One region of the Streptomyces sp. NPDC048270 genome, then DNA from elsewhere that is predicted to be linked to it. Evidence: riboswitches for the same ligand, from Rfam matches in the RefSeq annotation. Region 1 holds a riboswitch; the other holds the start of a gene.
What was found. A riboswitch is a leader RNA that binds a small molecule or an ion and turns the genes downstream of it on or off. The one in region 1 is predicted to bind cobalamin.

Region 1 (7,599 bases):
GGTCGTCCGGCTTGTTGAAGCCGAACCGGTAGGCCTCCCTGCCGAGGCCCTCGACCTCGGTGAGGCCGCTGTCCGGCAGGTCCTTCCGCGTGTTGGCCAGGCCCCTGGCGAAGACGTCCTCGGCGAAGTCGACGCTCTCGGTGTAGGCGATGTCCAGCTCGACCTTCACGCTCCCGTACGTGGCCGGGCCCCTCTCGACGAGCGGCTGGACGCACTCGACGCCCGGAGCGCCCTGGCCGGCCCGCTTGTTCCGGTCCGCGGCCTCCTCCCGCGCGCCCAGCGGGTCGGCGAGCTCGCCGTACGGGAGGACGTTGCAGATCTCGTCCGTCGCCTTCCACCGGTAGCCGCCCTTCCCGTCCTGCGCGATCTCGCGCTCCGGGTCGCCTCCGCAGGCGGTGGCGGTGGCGGCCAGGACGAGGGCCACGGCGAGCACCGCGTGGCGGGGAAAGCGGGCGAGGCGCATCCGGTTCTCTCCTGTCGGGCGGGGCTGGTGCACCCAACCAGCCTGCCATCAAAGGCAGTTGTGTACCGGTGGAAAACCGGACCGGAACCGGAACTGCGGGATCCATCGCGGCGTCTTAGGCTGTGCCAGCAGTCCCCGTCACTCGAGAATCGAGGGGACGTCATGATCCACCCACGTCTCCGGCAGTTCGTGGCCCTGGTATCCGGCGCTCTGCTCGCCGCCTGCCTCTCCTTCGCCGCCCCTGCCTCGGCCGCCACCGCATCCGCCGCCACCGCATCCGCCACCCAGCCCCAGACCCAGACCCCGCTCGTCGTCAACGCCCGCTGGGGCGGGCACGCCACGTACGACCGGATCGTCATCGACCTGCAGGGGTACGTCCCCGGGGTCACCGTCACCCCCGTCGCGCAGCTGATCTACGACGGGTCCGGCAAGCCCGTGCCGCTCGCCGGGAAGCACTTCCTGGAGATCCGCCTCAACCCCGCCGCCGCGCACAACGACGCCGGGGAGAGCGTCTACCGCGGCCCCAAGCTGCAGAAGATCGGGCTCACCAAGCTCAAGGGCATCGCCATGACCGGCGACTACGAGGGGTACGTCACCTTCGGAGCCGCCTTCGACACCGTGCCCTACTACCGCGCCTACACCCTGCACTCACCCGAACGGCTCGTCGTGGACATCTCCCACACGACGCGGTGAGATGACGGGCCGGGTCCCGGGCGCCGGCCTAGCGGTGCTCGGGGTTCGGGAAGTCGAAGCGGCAGCCCGCGTCCCACAGCGAGCGCTGGTTGCCGTGGGCCGGGATGCCGCCCGTGCGCTTGAGCAGGGCGGCCAGGTGCATCAGGTTCCACGACATGAAGGCAGTGTTCCGGTTGGTGAAGTCGTTCTCGGGGCCGCCCGAGCCCGGGTCGAGGTAGGAGGGCCCGGGGCCCGCCTCGCCGATCCAGCCGGCGTCGGCCTGCGGCGGGATCGTGTAGCCGAGGTGCTGGAGGCTGTAGAGGATGTTCATGGCGCAGTGTTTGACGCCGTCCTCGTTGCCGGTGACCAGCGCGCCGCCGACGCGTCCGTAGTAGGCGTACTGGCCCCGCTCGTTCAGCAGGGAGGAGCAGGCGTAGAGCCGTTCGATGACCTGCTTCATCACGGAGCTGTTGTCGCCGAGCCAGATCGGGCCGCACAGGACGAGGATGTCGGCGTCCATGATCTGGCTGTAGAGGACCGGCCACTGGTCGCTCTCCCAGCCGTGCTCGGTCATGTCCGGCCAGACGCCGGTCGCGATGTCGTGGTCGACGGCGCGGATCAGCGAGGTCCGGACGCCCGCCGCCGCCATGACCGCGCGGCTCTTGTCGATCAGCCCTTCGGTGTTGCTGGCCTCGGGCGAGCGCTTGAGCGTGCAGTTCACGTAGACGGCGGTCAGGTCTGAGTAGTCGTAGTCGGCAGCCACGGTCCCAGCCTGTGCGGGACCGGCCGGGGCCGCCACCGGGCCGCGCCCGTACGGGGCCGCCCGGATCACGGGTGCGGAACGGTTCGGGAGCGGCCCCGGCCGGCCCGCGGCGGTCCGGAACGGCGCGGCGGCCCGGGCGGACCGCGCCGAGCCGGACCGGAACCGGGAACTCCCCTGTCAGGCGCGGCTGTTGGCGGGACTGTGCCGACTCGGTCGCCCAGGGTCACCGACAAGCGGAATCCGGAGACCTCGTGGCCCGTTCGAGACGGGTTGTTACCGGCCCGCGCGGCCGACTAGGGTCAGCGGGCCTTGGTGTTCGGGAAACCGGTGGGAAACCGGTGCGGCCCTCGCCACTGTGATCGGGGAAGTCCGGCTCCACTCTCCCCCTGCCTCCGTCGGGGGGACCCCCAGCGGGAAGCCACTGGGACACCGTGCGGGATTCCGCACGGCCCCGGGAAGGCGGAGCCCGGGCATCAGCACCCGTGAGCCAGGAGACCGGCCGGGGCGCGTTGTCCATCCACGAGGTGCTGGAGAGGTCTCCCCACTCATGCATATTGCCGAGGGGTTCCTACCCCCGTTGCACGCGGTCGCCTGGGGCGCCGCGTCCGCTCCGTTCGTCGTCCACGGCGTCCGGGCCCTCACCCGCGAGGTGAAGGCCAATCCCGAGAGCACGCTCCTGCTCGGTGCGTCCGGAGCGTTCACTTTCGTCCTGTCTGCCCTGAAGATCCCCTCGGTGACGGGAAGTTGCTCCCACCCCACCGGCACCGGGCTCGGGGCCATCCTGTTCAGGCCGCCGATCATGGCGGTGCTCGGCACGATCACCCTGCTCTTCCAGGCGCTGCTGCTCGCGCACGGCGGGCTCACCACGCTCGGCGCCAACGTCTTCTCGATGGCGGTAGCCGGGCCCTGGGCGGGCTACGCCGTCTACCGCCTGCTGCGGAAGTTCGACCTGCCGCTGATGGTGGCGGTGTTCTTCGGCGCGTTCTTCGCCGACCTGGTCACCTACTGCGTGACCTCCGTCCAGCTGGCGCTGGCCTTCCCCGACGCGGCGACCGGCTTCACCGGCGCGCTGGTGAAGTTCGCGGAGATCTTCGCGCTCACCCAGATCCCGCTCGCGGTGAGCGAGGGCCTGCTGACCGTGCTCGTGATGCGCCTGCTGATGCAGTCCAGCAAGTCGGACCTGATCCGGCTCGGCGTCGCCAAGCTCACCGGTTCGAAGAAGCAGCGGGAGGCGGCGGTCTGATGACCAGGAACGCGAAGATCAACACCCTGCTGCTGCTCCTGGTGGCGGCGCTGGCCGTGCTGCCCCTCGCCCTCGGGCTGGGGGACGGCAAGGAGGAGCCGTTCGCGGGCGCCGACGCGCAGGCGGAGGCGGCCATCACCGAGCTGAGGCCCGACTACGAGCCGTGGTTCTCGCCGCTGTACGAACCCCCCTCCGGGGAGATCGAGTCGGCGCTGTTCGCCCTCCAGGCGGCGCTGGGCGCGGGCGTGCTCGCGTACTACTTCGGGGTCCGCAAGGGCCGCCGCCAGGGCGCTGCGGCCGCGGCGGCCACGACGCCCTCCGAGGCCCCCGCCACGGAGTCGTAGGCGGTGCTGCCGATCGACGCGGCGGCGCACAGCAGCCGCTGGCGCCATCGCCACCCCCTGGAGAAGGCGCTGCTGGGGATCGGGCTGACGGTCACCGCGGTGTGCCTTCCCCCCTGGCCGGGCGGGCCGCTCGTCGGGGCGGCCACCCTGTGCGTGCTGCTCGGCCCCGCCGGGGTGGCCGGACGGCAGCTGTGGCGGGCCTTCCGGATCCCGCTCGGCTTCTGCTTCACCGGTGCGCTGCCGCTGCTGGTGGCGGTGGGCGGGCCGGACGGGCTGGTCTCGATGGCCCCCGACGGCCCCCGGCAGGCCGCCGATCTGCTGCTGCGCACCTCGGCGGCCTCGCTCGGGGTGCTGCTGTTCGCCTTCACCACCCCGGTCTCGGACGTGCTGCCGCGGCTGGTGCGGGCCGGGGTGCCGGCCCCGGTGGTGGACGTGGCCCTGGTCATGTACCGGATCGGGTTCCTGCTGCTCGACTCCCTGGCCCGGATCCGCCAGGCCCAGGCCGCCCGCCTGGGCACCACCGGCCGGGCGGCGGCGTGGCGTTCGGTGGCCGGGCTCGCCGCGACCTCGTTCGTCCGGGCCTTCGACCGCGCGGCGCGGCTCCAGGCGGGCCTCGCCGGGCGGGGCTACGACGGCGCGCTGCGGGTGCTGGTCCCCGAGTCCTCGCTGTCCTGGCGGTTCCTGGCCTGGTCCGGCGCGCTGCTGGCCGCGCTGGTCGCCGTAACTCTCGCGCTGAAGGAGCTGTACCTGTGAGGCCGTTGGTGGAACTGGTGGGCGCGGGCTACGCGTACGAGGACGGGCCGGCCGTGCTCTGCGGGGTGGACTTCGGGATCGCCGAGGGCCGGGCCCTGGTCCTGCTCGGCCGCAACGGCAGCGGCAAGACCACGCTGATGCGGCTGCTGAGCGGCGGCCTGAAGCCGGACCGGGGCGCGCTGCACCTCGACGGCACGGCGGTGGCACACGACCGGGCCGGGCTGACCCGGCTGCGCACGGCGGTCCAGCTGGTCGTGCAGGACCCGGACGACCAGCTGTTCGCGGCCTCGGTGGAACAGGACGTCTCGTTCGGGCCGATGAACCTGGGCCTGCCGGTCGCGGAGGTCCGCGAGCGGGTCGATTCCGCGCTCGCCGCGCTGGACATCACGGCGCTGCGGGACCGCCCGACGCACCTGCTGTCGTACGGGCAGCGCAAGCGCGCGGCCATCGCGGGCGCGGTGGCCATGGCTCCGCGGGTGCTGATCCTGGACGAGCCGACGGCGGGCCTGGACCCGGACGGCCAGGAGCGGCTGCTGGAGGTCCTGGCGGGGCTGCGCGCCTCGGGGACCACGGTGGTGATGGCCACGCACGACGTGGACCTGGCGGTGCGGTGGGCCGACGACGCCGCGGTGCTGACCCCGGCGGGAATCCGGGTGGGACCGGCCCAGGAGCTGCTGTCCGATCCGGCGCTGCTGGCCGAGGCGGGCCTGCGCCAGGCCTGGTCCCCGGCGGTGACGGCCCTGCTGCGCGCCCACGGCCTGCTGGCCGCCGGCCTGCCGGGCCCGCGCACCCCGGAGGCGCTGTCCGACTGGCGGTAGCCGGCCCCGGCGGCCGGCCTCCCTAGGATGGCGTCATGTCGCTCCCGCACGCCATCCTCACCGCCCTGCTCGAGAAGCCCTCGTCCGGGCTGGAGCTGACCCGGCGGTTCGACAAGTCGATCGGGTACTTCTGGTCGGCGACGCACCAGCAGATCTACCGCGAGCTCGGCAGGCTGGAGGAGTCCGGCCTGATCCGGGAGCTGCCGAGCGAGGTGCCGGTGCGGGGGCAGAGGAAGGAGTACGAGGTCCTGGCGGCTGGCAGCGCGGAACTGGCGCGCTGGGTCGGCGAGAGCCAGGACCCCAAGCCGATGCGCGATCCGCTGCTGCTGCGCATCCGGGCGGCGGGCGTGGTGGGGCCGCAGGGGCTCGGACCCGAGCTGCGGCGCCATCTGGATCTGCACCGGCGGCAGCTGGCGCAGTACGAGGCGATCGAGGAGCGGGACTTCCCGCCGCGGCGCGACGCGGTGGAGGACCGGCTGCGGCGCCTGGTCCTGCACGGGGGGATCGCCCTGGAGACGTTCTGGCTGCACTGGCTGGAGGAGGCGCTGGGCGAGGTCGAGGACATGGCCGCCGACGGGCCCGGCTCCGGGACATGACCGCGCCCCCGTCCCGGCGTGCGGAACGGGGGCGGCGCGGGGCCTACTTGTTGAGGGCGGCCCAGAACTCGTCGAAGCTCAGCAGGCCGTCGCCGTTGGCGTCCTTGGCCGCGAGCACCGCGTCCGCGACCGCGCCGGTGACGTAGGCGTCACCCATGGCCTTCATGGCCGCGCTGTACTCGTCGGCCGTGATGAAGCCGTCACCGTTCACGTCGAACTTGTCGAACGTCGCCCGCGCGCTCTCGATGCTCGCCACTGGGTCCACCCCTTCTTGGTGCTTGTTGACCGGCTCAGGGTAGCCGCCCCCCGCCCCGGCCCCCGCTGCGGGTCCGGTTCGGGCGGCAGGAGGAGCGGCTGCCGCAACGGCTCCCGTCGCCTGCTGGGCGCACCGGGTAGGGGCGGTGTCCCGGGAGCTGTGCGAGCTCCCGGGGCACCTCCGCGTGCGCTACCGGAAGATGCCGGTGTGGCCGAGCGAGTAGCGGCCGGGCTGCGGGTACACGGCGAGGCCGTGCGGGCCGCCGCCGACCGGGATCCGGGCGATCTGCTTGCCGCTGACCGTGTCGATGGCGTAGACCTCGGAGTTGTAGCGTCCCGAGAGCCACAGCACCTTGCCGTCGGCGGAGACGCCGCCCATGTCCGGGCTGCCGCCGTCGGGCAGCGTCCACTTCTTGGTGAGCTTGTTCTGCGGGAAGTCGAAGACCGAGATCGTCCCCTCCCCGCGGTTGGAGACGTACATCTCCTTGGAGTCGCGGCTCACGTACAGCCCGTGGCAGCCCTTGCCGGTCGGCAGCAGCTTCGGCACCTCGAACTTGTCACCGCTGAGCACCCACATGCCGTGAGCCATCATGTCCGCGACGTAGAAGGTCTTCCCGTCCGGGGAGACCTTGACGTCCTGGGGCATGGCGCCCTCGAACGGCAGCTTCTGCTGGCCGACGACCTCCATCTTCTCGGTGTCGACCTTGAGGAGTTCGCCGGAGAACTCGCAGCTCACGATGAAGTAGCGGCCGTCGGCGGAGAAGTCCGCGTGGTTGACGCCGTAGCAGGTCACCGGGACGGTCTTGACCCGGTCCATGGTGTGCGGGTCGCGGAAGACCAGCTCCTTGTCCATCGAGGCCATGACGATCGCGTACTTGCCGTTCGGCGTGAAGTACAGGTTGTACGGGTCGTGCACCTCGACCGGCTTCCCGGCCTCCCCGGTGGCCGGGTTGATCGGGGTGAGCGTGTGGCCGCGGTTGTTGTTGACCCACAGGGTCTTCATGTCCCAGGAGGGCACCACGTGCTGGGGCTGCACGCCGACGGGGATGGTGTCGATGACCTGGTAGGTGGCCGGGTCGATGACGGACACCGTGTTGGAGTTGGTGTTCGGCACGTAGACGCGGGACGGGAAGTCCTTGACCACCGGGGAGAGTTTGTTCGGCCGGTCCGCCGCGTACACGTCGTTCGGATCGAGCAGCGGGGGCATTCCGGGCAGGCCCGGCGGGGCGGCCGGGACGGCCTTGGGGGGCCGGGCGGCACCCTTGGTGCCGAGCGCCTCGGCGGGTCCCTTGTCGGCCGATCCGCAGCCGGCCAGGGCGGCGAGGACCAGACCGGCCAGCAGCACGGCGGCCTTCCGGGGAAGGCAGGTGGTCTTCATGGCGTCAGCAGCTCCGTGGTGGTCACCGCGCGCAGCTTGCGGCGCGCGAGTTCTTCGAGGAGGGGCGGCATCGCGTCGACCGTGTCCGCGTAGCCGAAGTGCAGGCTCACCACCGATCCGGGCCGGATCGTCCCGGTGACGGTGCGGATGACGGCCGCGGCGCCGGGCGAGGTGAAGTCGAGGGAGTCCACGTCGTACGACAGGACGTGCGGATAGCCGGCCCGCTGGGCCAGCTTTTGGACCAGCGGGGTGGCGTACTGGGTCTGGGAGGGCCGGAACCAGGTGCCGATGGAGCCGGTGAGCCGCTTGAGCCG
Region 2 (7,599 bases), on a different contig from region 1:
ACGAGAGGCGGACATGGCACTCCTCGCAGGGTCGGGGTCGGGGTCGGGGTCGGGGGCCGGCTGGGCACACGTGTGCGGCGTTGGCCCGAAGTCGGCTTCGGGCCAACACCCTTCCCGGACGGGGCGCGGTGCGATGGGGGAGGAGCCGCACCCCGTCCGGGAGTTCGTGGAACCGCTGCGTCAGCGGCAGGTGCGCCCCCTGTTGATGCAGTCCACCGCGGTGTTCATCAGGCCGTTGTTCATCACGTTGATGAAGTCGCCGTGATCGGTCACCGGTTTGTGGAGCTGCTCGGGGAAGCTGTCCACGGCGAACCGCGCACCGGGGGCGACCCCGTACGTGATCCGCTGCACCAGCTGCGGAATCGCGCTGAAGCCCCTGGGGCAGCGGCCGTCGCGGTTCGCGAACGCCACGTGCGTGCGGTGGTTGGCACTGTCGGTGTTGCGCCCGTCCCAGCAGCTCTGGAAGGTGAAGGTGCGCACCACGTCGCTGCCCTTGGGGCAGATCGGGTACTTGTCCTTCAACTGGCGGTTCTCGAATCCGGTGCAGCTCCACGAGGCGTTGGCGTTGGCCGTGCCGTTGGTGAAGGCCTTGGCGTCGCCGGTGATGATCCGCAGGAAGCGGGGCATGGCCTTGACCTTGCCGGCCGGGCTGCCCTTGAAGGTGATCGACACCTGCTTGGGCCGCAGGATCGTGCCCACGTTCGCGTCCTGGCCGCCGCCCGGCGCCTGCGCGTCCCGCTCCGCCTTGCCGTCGCGCAGCCGCAGCACCGGCCAGTAGTAGCTGGACAGATCGCCGTTGCCGCAGGTGGTGCCGGAGGCGGCGAGGCTGTCGTTGGTGGAGAAGGCGTCGGTGGACTCGTTGCCCACGTAGTCGTGCATGTGGTGGGCGCCGTTGGAGACGCCGGGGGCGACGATCACGTTGTCGGGGTTGAAGTGGCCGTTCTCGTTGCGTCCGCACTGCGAGCTGAAGGACCCCGTGGACGCCCCGGCCGAGGCCGCGGGAGTGCGGACGTTCGGCCGTACCTTGCCGATGGCGACGAAGTCGCTGCGTGCCGGGCCGCCCTTGCCGCCGGTGCTCCGGGCGGCGCCCGCGTCGGCCGCCTGGGCGCCGGCCCCCGCGTCGTCCTCCGCGGCGGCCTGCTTCACCTCGCAGCCGCTCAGGTCCTTCAGCTCCTCCGGACGGGCCGCGGAGCGGGCTATCGCGTCGGACATGCGGCCGATGGTCTGCTCGCGCTGCTGTTTGAGCCCGCCCATGAGCTCCTCGCCCCGGGCCTCGCCCGCGGCGAGCCGCCGGTAGGCGTCGGCGACCTGGACGTCCAGGTCGCCGAGGCCCTCGTCGACCTCGGCCCGGGCCTGGTCGGGTACGGAGGTCAGCCGGTCACCGACGTCGGGGCAGTCGATGGTGTCGGTCACCTGCGCGGCCCCGGCCGAGTCGAGGCGGCCCTCCTGGCCCGCGTTCGCGCTGCCCGCCACGACGGCGACCCCGCCGCCGCCCAGGACCAGCGCGGAGACCACGGCCAGCAGCTTGTTCGTCAACCGGGGGCGTTTATGGCCCTTTTCACTCATGCGATCACTTCACTTCACTTCGTCGATCGGACATCGGACGGAGCAGGGGTCCCGTCGGGGACGTTGAGCGCGTCGAAGTCGACCAGCCCGCTGTCCTCGAGGACCGTGATGTGGTCCAGGACCGTGGCGTTGGCGGACGTGGCCAGGGTGCGGACCATGGAGTTGCGGGTCTGCGCCCGTACTTGGGCCAGCAGGGCGAACACCTTTCCGTGCGCTCGGCGCAGCAGCTGGATGAACAGCCGCTCGTACTCGTCCCCTTGGGCGCGGGTCAGCTGGCCCAGCCATCCCCGCTGCTGCTCGGACGGCTGGTTGGGCAGGTCGACCCCGAGGGCCTGGCCCACCTGGATCACCTGCCGGTCGAGCTCGGTGTGGCCCTCCACGAGGTGTTCGCCGGCGGTGCGCACGGTGCCGCGCGTGCCGCGCTGCTGGGCCTGCCGTCCGGCGGGCAGCTCCCACAGGCCGGCGAGCCGTACCTTGCGCACGAAGTCCCGGTCCGTGGGGGTCAGCGGCCCGTACGGCGTACTCATGATCCCGGCGCCGTCGTCCTCGGCGGCCGGGCGTGCGGCCGAGGCCGAGGCCTGCGTGCCGAACCTCTCCACGGGGATCAGCAGCGCGATCAGCGTGACGGCGAGTGCGGTGATGACGAAGCCGCTGCCGATCGTGTATCTCGTGGCGACCGAAAACCTGCTGACGGAACGCCGCCCGAATGACAGCACAGTGCCTCCTAGGTCCGTGGGCCGGGAGGGGCAGCGGGGCCGGAGGGTCCGCACGCGCCGTGCGTTGCACACCCGCATTCCCGGGGTGTCACGGGACGCTAGTGCCACGGGTGGTGGCCTGTCGGCAGGACCATCACCATTGGATAAACATCCGGGCAAGTCCCCGAAGGGCTGATATCTTGCCGCGCCGCGCCCTGCCCCGACGGGGTGGCCGGCGACGTCCCCCGCTCGAGGCGCAGTTGAGGGACTGGCGGGAGGGCGCGCCGGTCTGGGATGCTTCGGCCGTCAAGCGACGGCGGAACGAGGAAGCCGGTGTAAATCCGGCACGGTACCGCCACTGTGAAGGGGGAGCGACTCCGCCGATGCCACCGCCCGACCGGGCGGGAAGGCCGGAGAAGCGCCGATCCCGAGTCAGGAGACTCACGCCGTCGCACCTCGATGCCCCGGGGCGGATTTCCCCGAGAGAGGACGGTGGCACTCGTGTGCCCGCGTGCTTGTGTGACCCCTGCGCCGCCCGCTGCCCGTGAGGGCCGGCCCGGCCGCCCCGCCGGCCCGGCCCGCCGTTGCGCGTCCGGTCTCCCCAGCCGGTTCGCCGGACCCGTTTCGTTCGCCGGACCCGTTTGGTTCGCCGGACCCGTCGGGTTCGCCGGACCCGTCAGGTTCGGCCGACCGCGCCGGCAGGCCGTCCCGGCCCCCGGCCCCGCGCTTCCGTCCGGGCGCTGAAGAACCCTTCCCAGCCCCGGAATTCCCTCTTTCCGCCCCGCCCTCCCCTCCGCGCGCCCCGGTGGTTTCCGGTGCGCGTCCGACGCACGCCTCCAGGAGCTCCCGTGCCCGTACGACCACCCCTGCCCGCCCGCCGCCCGTCCGCCGTCCTCGCGACGCTGCTCGCGCCCTGGCTCGCCCTGGCGCTCACCGCCTGCGGCGGCGATCCGGCCCGATCGGGGACCGCCGGAGCGGCCGGGGGCGAAAGCGCCGGCTGCATCACCGACTTCGACCCGGAGAAGGACTACTTCCCGGTCAAGTCGACCGTGCGGCACGCCAAGAACTTCTCCCTGCGGTACGAGAAGAGCTACCAGGTGCTCACGGTCAACGAGCCCTATCCGAAGGCCAAGCCCGAGTCGTACGTGCTGGTCAAGTGCGGTGCCCCGAAGCCGGTTCTCGACGCAGAGCTGGCCTTCGCCCAGCAGCTGTCCGTCCCGGTCAAGAGCCTGTACTCCGCCTCCACCACCCACCTGCCGCTGCTGACCGAGACCGGCACCCTCGACGTACTGACCGGAGTGGCGGGCGCCAAGCACATCAGCTCGGCCGAGGTCCGCGAGCGGGTCCGGGCGGGCAAGGTCGTCGAGTACGCCAAGGACCGCACGCTCAACGCCGAGTCGGTCATCGGCGCCAAGCCTGACGTGCTGATGACCCAGGGCACCGACGACCCCCAGTACCCCAAGCTGCGCCAGGCCGGCATCGCCGTCGTCGCCAATGCCGAGTGGCTGGAGCCGAGCCCCCTCGGCAGGGCCGAGTGGGTCAAGGCCATGGCCGCGCTCACCGGGGCGGAGAAGCGCGCCGCCGAGGTGTTCGACACGGTCGAGGGCGACTACGGGAAGGTCGCCGCCAAGGCCGCCGCGGCGGTCTCGGCGGGCCGGCCGGTCCAGGTGCTGCCGGGCACCATGTACCAGGGCACCTGGAACATGGCCCCCGGCGGCGGCTACGCCGGCAAGCTGATCAAGGACGCGGGCGGCACGTACCCCTGGGCCGAGGACCCCGGCACCGGAAACCTCCAGCTCACCTTCGAAGCCGTCTACGCCAAGGGCGGCGACGCGCCGCTGTGGCTGGTCGGCGAGAAGTGGGCGTCCACGGGCGACGCCGTGAAGGCCGACCGCCGCTACGGCGAGCTGAAGGCCGTCACCGGCGGCGAGGTCTGGACGAACACCAAGGCGCTCGGCCCCGAGGGCGGCAACGACTACTTCGAGCGCGGGGTCCTGCGCCCCGACCTGGTCCTCGCGGACCTCTACGCCCTCCTCCACCCCGACGAGTCCCAGGACCACGCCTTCACCTTCTACGCCAAGGTGCCGAAGGCGTGAGCACACGGGAACCGCGTACGACGCCGCGACGACGGCGCGCCGCCGTCTTCGCGGCGCTCGCGGCCGGCACGGCCGCCCTGTTCGTCCTCACCATCGCCACCGGCTCGTACCGGGTACCGGTCGCCGAGGTGGTCCGGGTCCTGTCCGGCGCGGGCGGCGGCGACCCGCGCTGGGCCGTGATCGTCCAAGAGGTGCGGCTGCCGCGCGCCCTGACCGCCACCGCCGTCGGAGCCGCGCTCGCGGTCGCCGGCGTACAGATGCAGACCCTGTTCCGCAACGCGCTGGCCGATCCGTTCTCCCTCGGGGTGAGTTCGGGCGCGAGCATGGGCGTGGCCGCGGTGGTCGTCAGCACCGGCGGGGTGGCGGGCGGCTTCACCGGGAACCTGGCGGGCCTGGGGCGCCTCGGCGTGGTGCTGGCCGCGTCCCTCGGCGCCGGCTGCGTGCTCGCCCTCGTGCTGCTGCTGTCGCGCTGGGTGCGGTCCGCCGTGACCCTGCTGGTCATCGGTGTGATGATCGGCTCGGCGGCCACCGCCGTAGTGAGCGTGATGCTGGTGTACGCACAGCCCGAACGCGCCCAGCAGTTCGTACTGTGGGGACTGGGCAGCTTCAGCGCCACGACCTGGCCCGACCTGGCGGTGATGCTCCCCGTGATCGGCGCGGGCCTGCTGACCGCGCTGCTGACGGCCAAACGCCTCAACGCGCTGCTGCTCGGCGAGGACTACGCCCGCACCATGGGCCTCAACGTCCGGCGCAGCCGCGATCTCGCCCTGCTCGGCACCTCCCTGCTGGCCGGGGCCGCGACCGCGTTCTGCGGCCCGGTCGCCTTCCTCGGGCTGGCCGTACCGCATCTGACCCGGGTCGCCCTGGGAACCTCCGACCACCGCGCCCTCATACCGGCCTCGATGCTCGCGGGTGCCTTCCTGGCCCTGGCCTGTGCGCTGCTCAGCCAACCACCGGGCATGGACGCCGTGTTGCCGCTCAATGCCATCACCTCGCTGTTCGGCGCCCCGGTCGTCATCGCCTTCCTGATCCGCAGCCGCCGCGGGGTACAAGGGGTGACCGCATGACGCCACCGACCACCCGGGCCGCCGCCGCGTCCCGCCGGACCCCCGGCGGTCTCCCCGCGAGCGGCCTGACCACCGAGGAGCTGGCCGTCGGCCACCGCACCCGGTCCCTGACGGGGCGCGGCGCCCGGCGCACCGTGCTGTCGGGCCTCGACCTCGAAGCCCGGGCCGGTGAACTGACCGTACTGCTCGGCCCCAACGGCGCGGGCAAGTCCACCCTGCTGCGGACCCTGTGCGGACTCCTGCCGCCGCTGGCCGGCCGGATCCGGCTGGGCGGGGCCGGCATCGCGCACGAGCCGCCCGCGGCCCTCGCGCGGCGGCTGGCCGTCGTCCTCACCGACCGCATCGACGCCGGGCTGCTGTCGGTGCGGGAGCTCGTCGGGCTCGGCCGCCATCCGCACACCGGCTTCACCGGCCGCCTCGCACCGGCCGACCACGCGGCCGTCCGCTGGGCGCTGGAAGCGGTGGGGGCGGACCACCTCGCCGAGCGGCCCGCCGCCGAACTGTCCGACGGCGAGCGCCAGCGCGTCCTGACCGCCCGGGCCCTGGCCCAGGAGCCCGAGGTGGTGCTGCTCGACGAGCCCACCGCGTTCCTCGACGTCCCCTCGCGGGTGGCGCTGACGGTGCTGCTGCGCGACCTCGCCCGGGACCGGGGCCTGACGGTCGTGGTCAGCACCCACGACCTGGAGCTGGCCCTGCGGGTCGCCGACGCCGTGTGGCTGGTCGACCGCGACTCCCGGGTGCACGCCGGGGCGCCCGAGGACCTGATCCGCACCGGCGCGGTCGGCGCGGCCTTCGACGCCGACCACCTGGCGTTCGATCCTCGCTCCGGAAGCTTCGGCCTGCGCCGCCCCTCGCGGGGGAGCGTGACGGTGGACGCCCCGCCGGAGCTGCTGCCCCTGCTGGAGCGGGCCCTGGCCCGCGAGGGACTGGCCGTACACGGACCGGGACGCGGTGAGCAGGCGCAGGTCAGGGCCGACGGCGGGGCCGGGCTCACCCTGCACGGGCCGCGGGGCGTCGTGCGTCCCCGCAGCTTCCACGAGCTGACCCGGGAGGTGCGCGCGTGGTGACCCCCGGGACCCTGGCCGAGGCCGCCGCCATCGGCCCGTACTTCGCGGTGGCCGCGGGCCCGCGGCCGGACGGCGCCGCCTTCCGGCCGATGACCGACCTGTACACCGATCGCGCGGCCCTGAAGGGCTACGTGGACGCGGTGGCCGGCCGGCTCGGCACCGACCGGCGGCGCGTGGCCGCGTCCACCCTGCACCTGGGGACGGCGTCGCGCCTGTGGTCCGTCGCTCTCGCCTGCTCGGCGCTGACCGGCCGCGTCCCCGACCTGAGCCCCCCGCTGCTGTGGTGGCGCCAGGCACCCGCCGGTCCCGTCGAGCTCTGGCTGCCCGAGGTGCGCACGCTGCCGGACGGTCCGGCCGCCGCCCTGCACGACACCGTCGCCGTACGGAACCTGCGGCCGCTGTCCGACGCCGTGCGCGAGGTGTACGGGGTGTCCCCGCAGACCCTGCGGGGCAACGCCGCCTCCGCCCTCGTCGGAGCCCTCCGCGTCCTGCTCGCGAGGGCCCCGCACGCCCCGCACCCGGCCACCCCGCTCGTCCTCGGCCTGCTCGGCCGGCCCCCGCTGGCCGGCGCCGGAACGTACGAGACGGCCCCGGACGGGACGGTCCGGCTCAGCCGGCGCAGCTGCTGCCTCTACTACCGCGTGCCCGGGGCGGGCACGTGCGGCGACTGCGTCCTCAATCGGCGAAACATCCGCGACCACCGCAACCGTGAGGAGACATCCGCATGACCAGCACCCTTCCGGCCGTCGTCGAGACCCCCGACGGCGGCACCCAGCACGTCTGGCCCCTGCCCACCGACGAGGCCGCCCTCCTCGACCTCGTCAGCACGCTCTTCACCGACCACTGGCAGCAGATCCACTTCGGACCCGTCATCGAGGGAGCCGCCTGGGAGGTCGGAGCCCCCTGCGCCCCGACCGGCATCACCATGAACGACGGCTACGCCACCGTCGACTTCGGTGCCTGGCACTTCCACCTGTGCATCGGAGAACACACCGGCTCCGGGCCCGAACTGGGCCGCATCCGCCGCTGCTCCCGCGCGGAGCTCTACCGGCGCATCGGTGCGGACGGCGCCCCCGTCAGCTGGGGCGTGCGGCTCTTCAACGGCCGG

Region 2: another riboswitch for cobalamin. It lies ahead of AB0D66_RS09140 (ABC transporter substrate-binding protein); the one in region 1 lies ahead of AB0D66_RS04690 (energy-coupling factor ABC transporter permease).

The regions. Positions count from the first base shown of each region.
Region 1 covers NZ_JBEZLV010000003.1:310,446-318,044, reverse strand. Annotated here, with positions in the region: gene AB0D66_RS04705 (hypothetical protein) at 1-463, opposite strand, end outside; gene AB0D66_RS04700 (hypothetical protein) at 626-1,156, shown strand; gene AB0D66_RS04695 (flavodoxin family protein) at 1,185-1,898, opposite strand; cobalamin riboswitch at 2,192-2,417, shown strand; gene AB0D66_RS04690 (energy-coupling factor ABC transporter permease) at 2,446-3,141, shown strand; gene AB0D66_RS04685 (energy-coupling factor ABC transporter substrate-binding protein) at 3,141-3,485, shown strand; gene cbiQ (cobalt ECF transporter T component CbiQ) at 3,489-4,238, shown strand; gene AB0D66_RS04675 (ATP-binding cassette domain-containing protein) at 4,235-5,056, shown strand; gene AB0D66_RS04670 (PadR family transcriptional regulator) at 5,092-5,652, shown strand; gene AB0D66_RS04665 (EF-hand domain-containing protein) at 5,696-5,908, opposite strand; gene AB0D66_RS04660 (YncE family protein) at 6,098-7,285, opposite strand; gene AB0D66_RS04655 (polysaccharide deacetylase family protein) at 7,282-7,599, opposite strand, start outside.
Region 2 covers NZ_JBEZLV010000007.1:40,101-47,699, reverse strand. Annotated here, with positions in the region: gene AB0D66_RS09155 (sigma-70 family RNA polymerase sigma factor) at 1-15, opposite strand, end outside; gene AB0D66_RS09150 (DUF1996 domain-containing protein) at 181-1,566, opposite strand; gene AB0D66_RS09145 (DUF4142 domain-containing protein) at 1,581-2,282, opposite strand; cobalamin riboswitch at 2,582-2,704, shown strand; gene AB0D66_RS09140 (ABC transporter substrate-binding protein) at 3,110-4,357, shown strand; gene AB0D66_RS09135 (iron ABC transporter permease) at 4,354-5,424, shown strand; gene AB0D66_RS09130 (ABC transporter ATP-binding protein) at 5,421-6,491, shown strand; gene AB0D66_RS09125 ((2Fe-2S)-binding protein) at 6,485-7,219, shown strand; gene AB0D66_RS09120 (hypothetical protein) at 7,216-7,599, shown strand, end outside.